3 regions of the Actinomadura sp. NPDC047616 genome follow, and region 1 is predicted to be linked to each of the others. Evidence: riboswitches for the same ligand, from Rfam matches in the RefSeq annotation. Region 1 holds a riboswitch; each other region holds the start of a gene.
What was found. Region 1 has a riboswitch for cobalamin ahead of ABZ801_RS35460 (ABC transporter substrate-binding protein). Riboswitches for the same ligand answer to the same signal wherever they lie in the genome.
Positions count from the first base shown of each region.

Region 2: linked by a shared signal. The riboswitch ahead of ABZ801_RS02065 (ribonucleoside-diphosphate reductase subunit alpha) and the one ahead of ABZ801_RS35460 (ABC transporter substrate-binding protein) in region 1 are both predicted to bind cobalamin.
Region 3: linked by a shared signal. The riboswitch ahead of ABZ801_RS10060 (CbtB domain-containing protein) and the one ahead of ABZ801_RS35460 (ABC transporter substrate-binding protein) in region 1 are both predicted to bind cobalamin.

Region 1 is NZ_JBEYTB010000020.1:1,306-5,489, forward strand. It holds gene ABZ801_RS35450 (ABC transporter permease) at 1-684, shown strand, start outside; gene ABZ801_RS35455 (ABC transporter ATP-binding protein) at 681-2,183, shown strand; cobalamin riboswitch at 2,210-2,392, shown strand; gene ABZ801_RS35460 (ABC transporter substrate-binding protein) at 2,536-3,525, shown strand; gene ABZ801_RS35465 (iron ABC transporter permease) at 3,600-4,184, shown strand, end outside.
Region 2 is NZ_JBEYTB010000001.1:417,054-421,237, forward strand. It holds gene ABZ801_RS02060 (ribonucleotide-diphosphate reductase subunit beta) at 1-134, opposite strand, end outside; gene ABZ801_RS02065 (ribonucleoside-diphosphate reductase subunit alpha) at 131-2,344, opposite strand; cobalamin riboswitch at 2,433-2,633, opposite strand; gene ABZ801_RS02070 (cupin domain-containing protein) at 2,837-3,169, opposite strand; gene ABZ801_RS02075 (helix-turn-helix domain-containing protein) at 3,359-3,685, opposite strand; gene ABZ801_RS02080 (MFS transporter) at 3,833-4,184, shown strand, end outside.
Region 3 is NZ_JBEYTB010000003.1:522,273-526,456, forward strand. It holds gene ABZ801_RS10055 (cellulase family glycosylhydrolase) at 194-1,768, opposite strand; cobalamin riboswitch at 2,104-2,294, shown strand; gene ABZ801_RS10060 (CbtB domain-containing protein) at 2,326-2,550, shown strand; gene ABZ801_RS10065 (CbtA family protein) at 2,570-3,304, shown strand; gene ABZ801_RS10070 ((2Fe-2S)-binding protein) at 3,336-4,049, opposite strand.

The DNA.
Region 1 (4,184 bases):
CCCGGCTCGGCCGGTCACCCGCTGGGCACCGACCTGCTCGGCCGCGACCTGCTGGCCCGCATGCTCTACGGCGCCCGCACCTCCCTGCTGGTCGGGCTGGCCGCCGCCGCGGTCACCGTCGGGCTCGGCATGCTGGTCGGCGGCCTGGCGGCCATCGCCCCGCGCTGGCTGGACGGGCTGATCGCGCGGATCGCCGACGTGCTGCTGGCGCTGCCGCTGCTGGTCATCGTGCTGGCCCTGGCCGCCGTCGCCGGGCCGTCCATGGGCCTGGTGATCGCGGCGATCGCGCTGACGAGCTGGATGCCGGTCGCCCTGATCGTCCGCGCCGAGCTTCGCACCCGCCGCCGGCGCCTGTACGTCCGCGCCGCCTACGCCCTCGGCCTGTCCCGATGGCAGGTGCTGTGGCGGCACCTGCTGCCCGGCGCGCTGCCCCCGGTCGCCTCCGTCGCCGCGTTCGAGGTCGGGCACGCCATCCTCACCGAATCCACCCTCAGCTTCCTCGGCCTGGGCATCCCGCCCAACCGGCCCAGCTGGGGCAACCTGCTCACCGAGGCCCAGTCCCACCTTCTCACCGGCGAGTGGTACACCGTCGCCATCCCGGCCGCCGCCGTCGTGGCCACCATCATCGCCGTCAACGTCATCGCCGGCGCCATCGCCGGCCCGGAGGAAGGCAGGACCTGGTGACCTCCACCGCCGAGAACCGGGGACTCGCCGTCACGGGACTCACCGTCGAGGTCCCCGGCCGCCGTGTCGTGCACGGCGTCGACCTCACCGTGCCCACCGGCCGCGTGCTGGCGCTGGTCGGGCCGAGCGGCAGCGGCAAGACCCTCACCGCACGCGCCATCGCCGGGCTGCACCCCTACCGGGGCACCGTGCTGGTCGACGGCCGGCCTCCCGTGCCCGGCCGCGACGTGGGATACGCGTTCCAGAACGCCCTGGCCTCGCTCAACCCCACCATCACCGTGCGGCGGCACCTCACCGAGACCGTACGCGCCCACCGGACCGGCGACCCCGACGAGGCACTGGCCCGCGTCGACCTGGACCCGGCCCTGGCCGCCGCCCACCCGTTCGAGCTGTCCGGCGGCCAGGCACAGCGCGTCGCCCTCGCCCTGGCCACCGTCCACCGGCCACCCGTGCTCATCGCCGACGAGATCACCACCGCCCTGGACCCCGTCACCCAGGCCGGCGTCCTGGACCTGGTGCGCGCCCAGGCCCGCGACCGCGCCGTCCTGCTCATCACCCACGACCTGGCCGCCGCGGCCCGCTGGGCCGACGACATCGCCGTCCTCCACCACGGCCGCGTCCTCCACCACGGCCGCGTCCTCGAACACGGCCCGGCCCCCAAGATCTTCGCCGCTCCCCGCACCGACCTCACCCGCCGGCTGCTCGAAGCCGCCGAAGCGGCCCCTGCGCCGCGTCCCGTCCCGCAGGCGGCCGAGCCCTCCACCGAAGGCGGCCTCGCCCTCCAGGGCGTGCGGCGGGTACTGCGGTCGCGCCGGCGCCGCACCGTCGCCCTGGACGACGTCGACCTCGACATCGCCCCCGGCGAGGCCGTGGCCATCGTCGGCCGCAGCGGCTCCGGCAAGTCCACCCTCATCGGCGCCCTCGCCGCGCTCGACCGCCCCGACCACGGGACCGTCCTGCGCGACGGCCGTGACGTCTGGGCTCTGCCCGGCCGTGGGCGACGCGCCGTCCGGCGCCGCACCGGACTGATCTTCCAGGACCCGCTCGCGTCCTTCGACCCCCGCCACACCGTCCGCCAGGTGATCGCCCAAGCCGGCCCTTACGACGACGACCTGCTGCGCTACGTCGGCCTCGACCCCGCCCTGGCCGCACGTCGCCCCGCCACCCTGTCCGGTGGCGAATGCCAGCGCGTCGCCATCGCCCGCGCCCTCGCCCAGCGCCCGCACGTCCTGCTCGCCGACGAACCCACCAGCGGCCTGGACGTCCTGGCGCAGGAGCGCATCCTGCGGCTGCTCACCGACCTGCGCCGCGATCACGGCATGACCATCGCCCTGGTCACCCACGACCTGCGCGTCGCCCGCCGCGTCGCCGACCGCGTCATCACCCTGCACCGGGGCCGCGTCGTCGACGACCTCCCCGCCACCGCTCTCGACACCGCCCAGCACCCCGAGACCCGGCGCCTGCTGGAGGCCACCCGGCCGGCCCCCGCGTCCCGCTGAACGAGCCGCCGACACCGGCCGTTGAAGTCATGGCAGTATGTGGGGGTAGGCGACGGCGGAACGAGGAAGCCGGTGCGAATCCGGCGCGGTCCCGCCACTGTGATCGGCGAGCGGACTCCGATGACGCCACTGCCCGCGTTGCGGGTGGGAAGGCCGGAGCGAGCATCGACCCGAGAGCCAGGAGACTCACCTCGTCGCCTCCTCGTTGGAGCTGGGGCGGATTTCCCCAGGGAGGAGAGGGTGCTCGCGTGCGTTCACGCATGGCCGGTCCGACGCCGGTTCCCGTTCGTCGTGCTCTTCTCAGCTTGGTGACGGCGCTGTGCCGCGCCTGCGCCGAGGGGGCCTGGTCCCGATGACGCGCAGCGCTCGGTGGCTGCTCGCGTGGGTGCTGGCGTCGGTGTCGCTGGTCGCCGGCTGTGGCGGTTCGGCGACCGGCACCGGTGGCGCCTCCGGCAGGGAGGCGGCACCGGGGTTCCCGGTGACGATGACCAACTGCGGGATGAAGACCACCTACCTGCGTCCCCCGCGACGTGCGGTGTCGCTGAACCAGCACGCGACCGAGGTCATGCTGGCGCTGGGGCTGCAGAAGTCGATGGTGGCCACCGGTTACCTCGATGACGAGATCCTGCCGGAGTACCGGGCGGCCTACGACTCCATCAAGGTGATGTCGAAGGAGTATCCGTCCTTCGAGACGCTGCTCGCGGCCGAGCCGGACTTCGTCTACGGCGGCTTCGCCAGCACCTTCGACGCCAAGGAGGGGCGTGGCCGCGACGCCCTCGCCAAGGCCGGGATCAACTCCTACCTCAACGTCGAGGGCTGCGCGTCCGGGCCGGTGACCGTGGACACCATGGACACCGAGATCCGCAACATCGCGAAGATCTTCGATGTGCCGGAGCGGGCCGAGGAGCGGATCGCCGGACTGCACCGCACGCTGGACGCGGTCAGGGCCGAGATCGCCGGGGTCGCCCCGGTCAGGGTCTTCGTCTACGACAGCGGTGACAGGACGGCCTTCACCGCCGGCGGCGCGGGCATCGGCAACGAGATCATCCGGCGGGCCGGCGGCGTGAACCTGTTCGCCGACCTGGACAAGACGTTCGGTGACGTCTCCTTCGAACAGGTGGCCGACCGCGCCCCCGAAGTGATCGTCATCTACGACTACGGCGACCGGCCGGTCGCCGAAAAGAAACGGTTCCTGCTGAACAACCCCGCGCTGAAGGACGTACCGGCGATCAGGAACCGGCGGTTCGCGGTGCTGCCGCTGTCGTCGACCGTGCTGGGCGTACGCGTACCGTCGGCGGTGGAGTCGCTGGCCCGGCAACTGCACCCGGACCGCTTCCGGTGACGCACGCCGCGCGGGAGGCCGGTGACGCACAGGCCGCAGGCGGTGCACAGAGGTCGGCCGCCCGGCGGACGCGGGTGCCATACGCGCTGGTGCTGCTCGTGCTCGGCGGCCTGGTGGTGGCGGCGGCCACGGCCGGGATCGCGATCGGCTCCATCAACATTCCGGCCGGTCAGGTGTGGGGCATCCTGCTGCACCGGTTGCATCCGGCGCTGGCCGATCCCGGCTGGACACCGGTGCGCGAGACGATCGTCATCGACGTCCGGCTGCCGAGGGTGCTGTTGGCCGGGGCGGTCGGGGCCGGGCTGGCGGTGTGCGGGATGGCGTTGCAGGCGCTGGTGCGCAACCCGCTGGCCGACCCGATGCTGCTGGGGATCTCCTCGGGCGCGACGGTCGGCGCGGTACTGGTCGTGGTGTTCAACGTGACGTTGCTGGGCGTGTTCTCGCTGCCGGTGGCGGCGTTCGCGGGGGCGTTGACGGCCCTGGTCGCGGTGTACCTGCTGGCCCGCTCGGGCGGGCGGATGACGACGGTCCGGCTCGTGCTGGCCGGGGTCGCGACCGCCGAGGTGCTGTCGGCGGCCGCCAGCTTCCTGATCGTCACCTCCGGCGACCCCCACAAGACCCAGGCGGCGCTGCGCTGGATGCTCGGCGGGATGGCGGGC
Region 2 (4,184 bases), on a different contig from region 1:
TCCGGCAGGTCGGAGGCGAGGTCGACCTCCTCGACGGTCCAGGTGTTGCGGATCGCCGCCCGGTAGCGGTCGTAGAAGCCGGGGTAGCGCATGGGACGGAGGGTCAGGTCCATCCCGGGGTCGAGCAGGGTCACTGGCAGGCCTCGCAGATCTCGGGGTTCTCCAGGGAGCAGACGACCGCCTCGGTGTCAGAAGCGGTGTCAGACGCGGTGTCAGGGGTGATGGCGGTGGGAGCGGCGGCGGCGACCGTCGTCTGGGCGATGCTGGTCGCCGGACGCGAACGCAGGTAGTAGGTGGTCTTGAGGCCGGCCTTCCACGCGTAGGCGTACATCGAGGACAGCTTGCCGATGGTGGGGGTCGCCATGAACAGGTTCAGGGACTGGGACTGGTCGACGTAGGGCATGCGCGCGGCCGCCAGGTCGATCAGTGCCTTCTGGGGGAGTTCCCAGGCGGTGCGGTAGAGCCGTTTGAGCTCGTCGTCGAGGTCGGGGATGTGCTGGATCGAGCCGCCGCCGCGCTTGATGGCGTCCCGGGTCTCCTGCGTCCACCGTCCGGCGGCGCGCAGGTCGGCCACCAGGTAGCGGTTGATCTGCAGGAACTCGCCGGACAGCGTTTCGCGCTTGAACACGTTGGAGACCTGCGGCTCGATGCACTCGTAGCAGCCGGCGATGGACGCGATGGTCGCGGTCGGCGCGATCGCGACCAGCAGCGAGTTGCGCAGTCCGACTTCGGCGACGCGCCGGCGCAGCGCGTCCCATTCGGAGGTCTTGCGGGGCGCGGCCGGGAAGTGGTCGGGGTGCAGCACGCCGCGCGCCGCGCGCGTCCGGTCGAACGCCGGGTGGGCGCCCAGTTCCTCGGCCAGGTCCGCGGAGGTGTTGTAGGCGGCCAGCGCGATCTCCTCGGCGATGGCGGTGGACAGCTCCAGCGCCTCGGGCGAGTCGAACGGCAGCCGCAGCGTGAAGAACACGTCCGCCAGGCCCATCACGCCCAGCCCGACCGGACGCCACTTGGTGTTGCTCGCGGCCGCCTCCGGGGTGGGGTAGTAACCGCGGTCGATGGTCCGGTCCAGGAATCGGACGGCCACGCGCACGGTCTCGCGCAGCCGGGCGAAGTCGAAGCCGTCCGGGGTGACGTGGCGGGCCAGGTTCACCGAACCCAGGTTGCAGACGGCGGTCTCGGTGTCACTGGTCACCTGGAGGATCTCGGTGCACAGGTTCGACAGGTGCACCACGTTGCCGGGCTCGGCCGTCTGGTTGCAGGTCCGGTTGGCCGGGTCCTTGAAGACCATCCAGCCGTTGCCGGTCTCGGCGAGCGTGCGCATCATGCGGCCGTACAGGCGGCGCGCCGGGATCTGCCGCACGTAACGGCCCTCGGCCTCGGCCCGGCGGTAGGCGGCGTCGAAGTCCTCGCCCCACAGGTCGGTGAGCTCGGGCACCTCCTTGGGGTCGAACAGCGACCAGTCGGCGTCGGCCTCCACCCGCCGCATGAACTCGTCGGGGATCCAGTTGGCCAGGTTCAGGTTGTGGGTGCGGCGCTGGTCCTCACCGGTGTTGTCGCGCAGCTCCAGGAACTCCTCGACGTCGGCGTGCCAGGGCTCCAGGTACACGCAGGCCGCGCCCTTGCGGCGGCCGCCCTGGTTGACCGCCGCGACCGAGGCGTCCAGCGTCCGCAGCCACGGGACGATGCCGTTGGAGGTCCCGTTGGTCCCGCGGATCAGCGACCCGCGGGAACGGATCCGCGACCAGGAGATCCCGATGCCGCCGGCGTACTTCGACAGCCGCGCGACCTGCCCGTACCGCTCGTAGATCGACTCCAGCTCGTCGCGGGGGGAGTCGAGCAGGAAGCACGACGACAGCTGCGGCCGGCGCGCGCCGGAGTTGAACAGCGTGGGCGAGGACGGCAGGTACTCCAGCCGCGACATCAGCCCGTACAGCCGGCCGGCCTCGGCGACGGTGTCGGCCAGCCCGCACGCCACGCGCATCAGGAAGTGCTGCGGGCGTTCGATGACCTTGCGCGTGTGCGGGTGGCGCAGCAGGTAGCGGTCGTAGACCGTCCTCAGTCCGAAGTACTCGAACCGGTCGTCGGCGGTCTCGTCGACGAGCGCGTCCAGCTCGGCGGCGTGCGCGGCGACGAACGCCGCGATCGCGTCGTTGAGCAGGCCCTGCGCGTGCGCGAGACGCACCGAGGAGCTGAACGTGCCGACGCCCTCCCCGGCGGCCTCGTCCCGGATCAGCTCGGCGAGCAGCGCGGCCGCGACCCGGGACTGGCCGGGATCGGCGCCGACCCGCGCGGCGGCCTCCCGGACCGCCAGTTCGCGGTCGTCGACGGTGGCGGAAACAGTCATCTGCTCTCCCTCGGGCGACGCCCTTCGGGCACGCCGGAAGGAGGGCACGACGAACGCGCCCGCCCACCGGCGTTCCCTTGAGGCTCGTGGACCACTTACGGTCGCGGGCAGGTCTTCGGACTCGGGGGCACCCACCACGGACCTACCGGCCGTCGCTTCCCAGGCCGTGCGGCCCAGTGCTCTGTGACGGCTTTCGTTCCCCTTCACCGCTGCGGGGCAGTCCCGGATTCGCACCGGGTTCCCTCTCGCGCCACCCCGTGAGGGGCGGACCCGCAACACGTGGAACTCTACATCTAGTGGCAGGAGTGAATGCAACCTCTAGATGTTGTGGGTGTGTCGCCAGAGACGGCGTGACGGAACGTCCGCGACCCGCGACGCTGCGGCGCCGACCGCCCAGCCTCGTGCTCGGGCCGGCGCGGCGGCAGCAGCCCGTGGCCGTCACCAGGTCGGGCAGGCGCGGCGCGGCCCACCGGGCGCCCGAACCGCGGCGCGTCAACGCGCCCTGGCGACCGTCACCAGCGCGGCGGCGTCTTCGACGGCTTCCAGGCCGTGCCGGGCGGGCGGCACGATCAGCAGGTCCCCGGTCATGCCCTCCCATGTGGTGTCGCCGCTGTGCAGCCGCACCCGTCCGCGCAGCACCAGCACCGTCGCCTCACCCGGGTTCTCGTGCTCGGCCAGCGAAGCGCCGGCGCGCAGTGCGATGAGGGTCTGACGCAGGGTGTGCTCGTGGCCGCCGTACACGGTCTCGGCACTGCGGCCCGCCGGGGACGCCGCCGCGCGTTCCATGTGCTCGCGCACCCGGGCGTCAAGGGAGATCTTCTGCATGAGGTTGCCCTGCCGTTTCCGTGTCAGTAGCGGACGCCGATGCGGCGCCGGCGGCGCGTCCGGCTCGGTGGGATGCGCTGCAACGCGGCTGCGCTAGGAGATGTACGGCCGCCACAGGTACCCCAGGGACGTCGGGGCACTCGGGTCGACGGGCCGACGACGAACGACGGAGTCGAGCAGGGGGGGTCGTCAGGAGCCGTCCTCGTCGGTGCGGGCGCCGGCGAGGACGGCGTCCAGCAGCCCCGGATAGCGGGCGTCCAGGTCTTCCCGGCGCAGGGTCAGCAGGTTCTCCCGGCCTGAGGGCTCCTGGATGATCACGCCGCCCTCGCGGAGCACGCGCCAGTGGTGGGTCATCGTCGACTTGGCCGTGATGCCCAGCTCGGCCAGCACGCTGCCGCAGTTGTGCTCACCGCCGCCGTCCAGCACACGGACGGCGGCCAGCCGCACCGGGTGGCCCAGTGCCGACAGCACCGCGTCGATGCGGATCTGGTCGCGGTCCGGATGACGGTACCTCATTGTCCCATCGTACGTTGATAGTCGAACAATTGCCCGGATTCTCTTGCCTCACCATACGAATGTACGTAAGTATTCGTACGGTCGTACTCGTCGGCGGGCTCGTCCGCCGGCCCGTTTCCCTCCAGACCCCGAAGGGTGTCCTCTGGCATGTCCGCTGTTCCGAGGCCGGCCGCAGGCCGGCGACTGGGCTGGATCCTGGCCCTGCTGGCGCTCGCGCAAATGGTCTACTCGCTGGACCTCAACATCGTGTTCGTCGCGCTCCCCGAGATCGGCGCGGAGCTGGGCTTCCCCGGCCAGACCCAGCAGTTGGTGGTCAGCGCCTACGTGGTGTTCGCGGGCGGGTTCCTGCTGTTCGGCGGCCGTGCGGCCGACCTGCTGGGCCGCCGCCGCGTCTTCGTGTTCGCCCTTGCCCTCTATGCCGTCTCGTCGCTGGCCGGCGGCCTCGCGCCGTCACCCGCCACGATCGTCGTGGCGCGGGCGGTGCAGGGGATCGGCGGCG
Region 3 (4,184 bases), on a different contig from region 1:
CGCACTCTACTGCAAACGTCTCAGTTCCTGAGCATCGGTCTCACTCTTCGGGATGCACGTCTCGTGTCCGGCAGCCCGCCGGGTGCGTCCCAGGGGGGCGACGCCCCTGCTCAGCGGGGGTACGAGTGGGGCGCCGCCCCCTGCTCGGTGGAGGAAGGGGGGCGGCGCCCGGGGAGGGCAGGTCGCGCCCGGGTCAGCCGCAGGACGTGCCGTTGACGGCGTAGGTCTGCGGTTGCGGCGTGTCGCTGCCGTTGGCGGTGAAGCCGACGCTCGCCTTCTCACCGGCCTCCAGGTCGGCGTTCCAGGACGGGCCCTTGACCGTGACCTTGGTGCCGCTCTGGCTGAACGTGGCATTCCACCCGCTGGACACCGTGACGCCCTGCGGCACGTCGAACGTCAGCGTCCAGTTCCGGAACGTGGTGGAGCCGGAGTTGGTCACGTCCACGTTGCCCTGGAAGCCCCCGGACCAGCGGTTGATGACGGTGTAGGCGACCTTGCAGGCGTCCGAGCCCGTCGGCGGCGGGTCCGTGGGGCCGCCCCCGTCCCCGGGCGTCGGCGGGATCAGGTACGGCTGCAGGATGCTCTGCTTGGCCTGGTTCACCGTCGTCCAGTCGTCGTTGAGGATGCCGCCGGTGTCCCCGGAGTTGGGGTTCCACGACCAGTAGGTGAAGCTCATCCCCGTGGCCCCGGTGCCCGCGTAGGCGAGCAGCTTCTCCAGCCACACCTTGTCCTTGGGGTCGGCCAGGGTGCTGCCGAACTCGCCCAGCAGCAGCGGGGCGGTGTTCTGCTTGTAGAGGTAGCCCCACTGCTGGTCCCAGATCGCGGCCAGGTTGTTGGGGAAGTCGGCGGAGTCGAACCAGGGCTGGCGGTAGACGGAGATGCCGTACTCGTGCGGCGAGTACACCAGGCGGTTGGCGACGTTCAGCCGCACCGGGTACTGCCCCGCCTTCGACAGGTTGCCGCCCCACCAGCCGCAGTGCTCGTCGGGGATGTCGTCCCAGGAGTTGGCGTTGCCGCCGCTGGGGCAGCTCACGCCCTCCACGAAGATCAGCCAGTTGGAGTTGACCGACAGGATCGCGTTGCCCGCGCGCTCGGCCGCCAGCCGCCAGTCGCGGGCCGGGTCGCCGCAGCCCCAGCAGGAGCCGGTGCCGTTGGGGTCGGTGCCGTCGGCGTGCGGCTCGTTGTGCAGGTCGGCGCCGATCACGGTGGGATTGCCCGCGTAGCGGCGGGCCAGCGCCTTCCAGTCCTCGATCCACGTCGTCTCGGAGACGGTGGGGGTGTACCACAGCGCCGACTGCCCGGCGCTGGTCGGCCGGTGCCGGTCCAGGATCACCCGCATGCCCTTCTGGCCGGCGTAGGCGATCACCTTGTCGAGGATCTGCAGCGGGCTGAGGCCCACCAGGTCCGGGTTGGACACCCCGTCGACGCTGGTGGCCTTGGCGTCCGGCTTCAGCGCGTCGTTGGAGTACGGCACGCGCAGGGTGTTGTAGCCGAGCTGCGCCATCTGGTCGAGCATCGACTTGTAACCGCGCGCCCACAGGCCGTGGAAGGTCTTGTTGTCGGTCTCCATGCCGAACCAGTTGATGCCGGTCAGCCGGACCGTCTGGCCGGTGCCGTCGACGATCCGGTTGCCGCTGGTGCTGAGGTATCCGGTGCCGGTGCCCGCCGGGGCGGCGGCGGAGGCGTCCGGCGGACGGACCAGTACGGCCACCAGCGCGGCGGCCACGAGGCTCAGGCAGACGGCCAGCGCGGCCGCCGCTCGCGCCACCGGCGGTCGTGTTCCTGGGGGATGGGTCATGGCTCGGGCGCCTCCAGGTCGGGGACGAAGTGCGTTTCGGTGGGCGGTCGCGGTGGGCGGTCGCGGTGGGCGGTTCGTGGGAGCGAACGCGGAGGTGAATCGCCGGAGATTGTGGGAACGCGCCGTCCGCACGGTCAACGAACCCCATGCCGGGCGGCGGATTTTCACGCCGTCCGCTCGCACGGCGCCCGTTTCACCTCGTACGGCGCCGCCTCGTCCGCGACGTCGCTCTTTCACGGGCGGGGGCGGCCCCGCACTGCCCTCCGGGCAACAGAACCCGCACTTGACGCTGGACCACCACAAAGGGGACGCTCTCCCCAACAAGTGCACATCGAGGCGACGGTGCGCAGGAACCTGGTGCGACTCCAGGACGGTCCCGCCACTGTGACCAGGGAGCCTCCCCCACTCCACGACCACGGCCGGACACCCGGCGGGAAGGTCGGCGGGAGGCGCTGATCTGGGAGTCAGGACACTGACCCGTCGTCCTCCCGTACCGGGGCGAGTGAACCCCGTGAGGAGACCCTGAGATGGCTCAGACCGCCGTTCCGTCGACGCCTGCCGGAGAACGTCCGGCGCCCGTCCGCATCCCCCTTCGCCAGGTCCTGCCGTGGGCGGTGTTCGCCGCGGTGCTCGGCCTGGTGCTGATCTACTTCGTCGGCGCCGAGCAGGGCGCCACCTCCCTGATCGGCGGCACCTGGGTGCACGAGTTCACCCACGACGGCCGTCACCTGCTCGGCTTCCCCTGCCACTGACGGGCGGGCCGATTCCCCGATGATGAGAACACTGCTGGTCCGCGGCATGCTCGCCGGGCTGGCGGCGGCCGCGCTCGCGCTGGTCGTCGCCTGGCTGTACGGGGAGCCGCAGGTGGGCCACGCCATCGCCTTCGAGGAGGCCAAGGCGGCCGCAGCCCACGAGGGGCACGAGCACGAGGTGGTCAGCCGCACGGTGCAGAAGACCGCCGGGCTGGTCACCGCGCTCGGCGTGTACGGCGTCGCGCTCGGCGGGCTGTTCGCGATCGCGTTCGCGGTCGCCTACGGCCGCGTCGGCGCGTTCGGCGCCCGCGCCACCGCCGCGCTGGTCGCGCTGGGCGGGTTCGTCGCCGTCGAGCTGGTGCCGTTCCTGAAGTACCCGCCGACGCCCCCGGCCGTCGGCAACCCCGACACGATCGGCGGCCGCACCGCGCTGTACTTCGGCATGGTGGCGCTGGGCGTGCTGGCCGTCGTCGCCGCCGTGATCGTGTTCCGCCGCCTGCTGCCCCGGTTCGGGGCCTGGAACGCGGCGATCGCGACCACGGCCGGGTTCGCGGTCGTCCTGGCGCTGGTGTACCGGCTGACGCCGACGCCGGACGCGGTCGCGGACGGGTTCCCGGCCACGGTCCTGTGGGACTTCCGGATCGCGTCGCTGGGCGTCCAGGTCGTCCTGTGGGCGACGCTGGGCCTGGTGTTCGGCGCGCTCACCGAGCGCTCCTTCCAGCGGCGGCCGTCACCGGCCGCCACAGCGGCCTGACCTGTGCGCCCTCCCGCGCCGCGCGGGACGCTCACGCGCGGCGCAGGAGGGCGCAGTCGCCGCACATCTCGCCGCCGGGCGGCACCCGGTAGTACAGGCAGCAGCTCCGGCGGACGAACCCGTCCGGGGTGAACGAGCCCGTGCCCGCCAGCGGTTCGCGTTCGAACAGTTCTCGCACGAGCGTCCCGACCGGCTCGGCCAGTTCGGGCCTGAGCGTGCCGGCGCGCAGCGTCCCGGCGAGGGCCGCCGCCGCGTTGCCCCACAGCAGGCCGTCCGCGAGCCCGACGGTCTCCAGCAGCGTGGCGCGCAGCGGCCGTAGCTGCCCCTCCAGGACCGTCCGGTGCACGAGCCCGGCGGTGGCGGCGGGATCGTCCGCGGCGGGCCAGCCGCCGGGGTCGGCCAGCCAGAGCGCGATCGGCGCGCCGGGGGCCCAGCGCCAGTGCAGCCCGGACAGGTCGGGGACGACGCCGTACGCCGTCGCCGCCACCACGGGCGACCACAACCGCGACGCCAGACCCTGGAAAAGGATGGACGCCGCCACCCGGCGCTCCCCGGTGCCCAGCCGCCTTGCATAGGCGTCGGTCAGCTCGCCGAGCCGTGCCGCGTCGGGTTCGGGCAGGGGCCGCCAGGTGGGGTCGGCCTCCTCGGCGGGGTCGGTGACGACCTGGAAGTAGGGGCCCAGCCGGGCCGCGTCCGCCAGCGCCCGCCGGACCTCGTCCGCTCCCGCCCGACCACGTGGTGCCACGTCAGCGATCATGCCATCCGGCGGGAGCGGACCGCGGGTCAGCGGTCGGAGCGGCCGCCGTTGTCGCGGCGGTCCAGGGCGGTCTGCAGCGCGCGGGCCGCCTCCTCGGCGGCGTCGTCGGCGGGCGTGGGCACG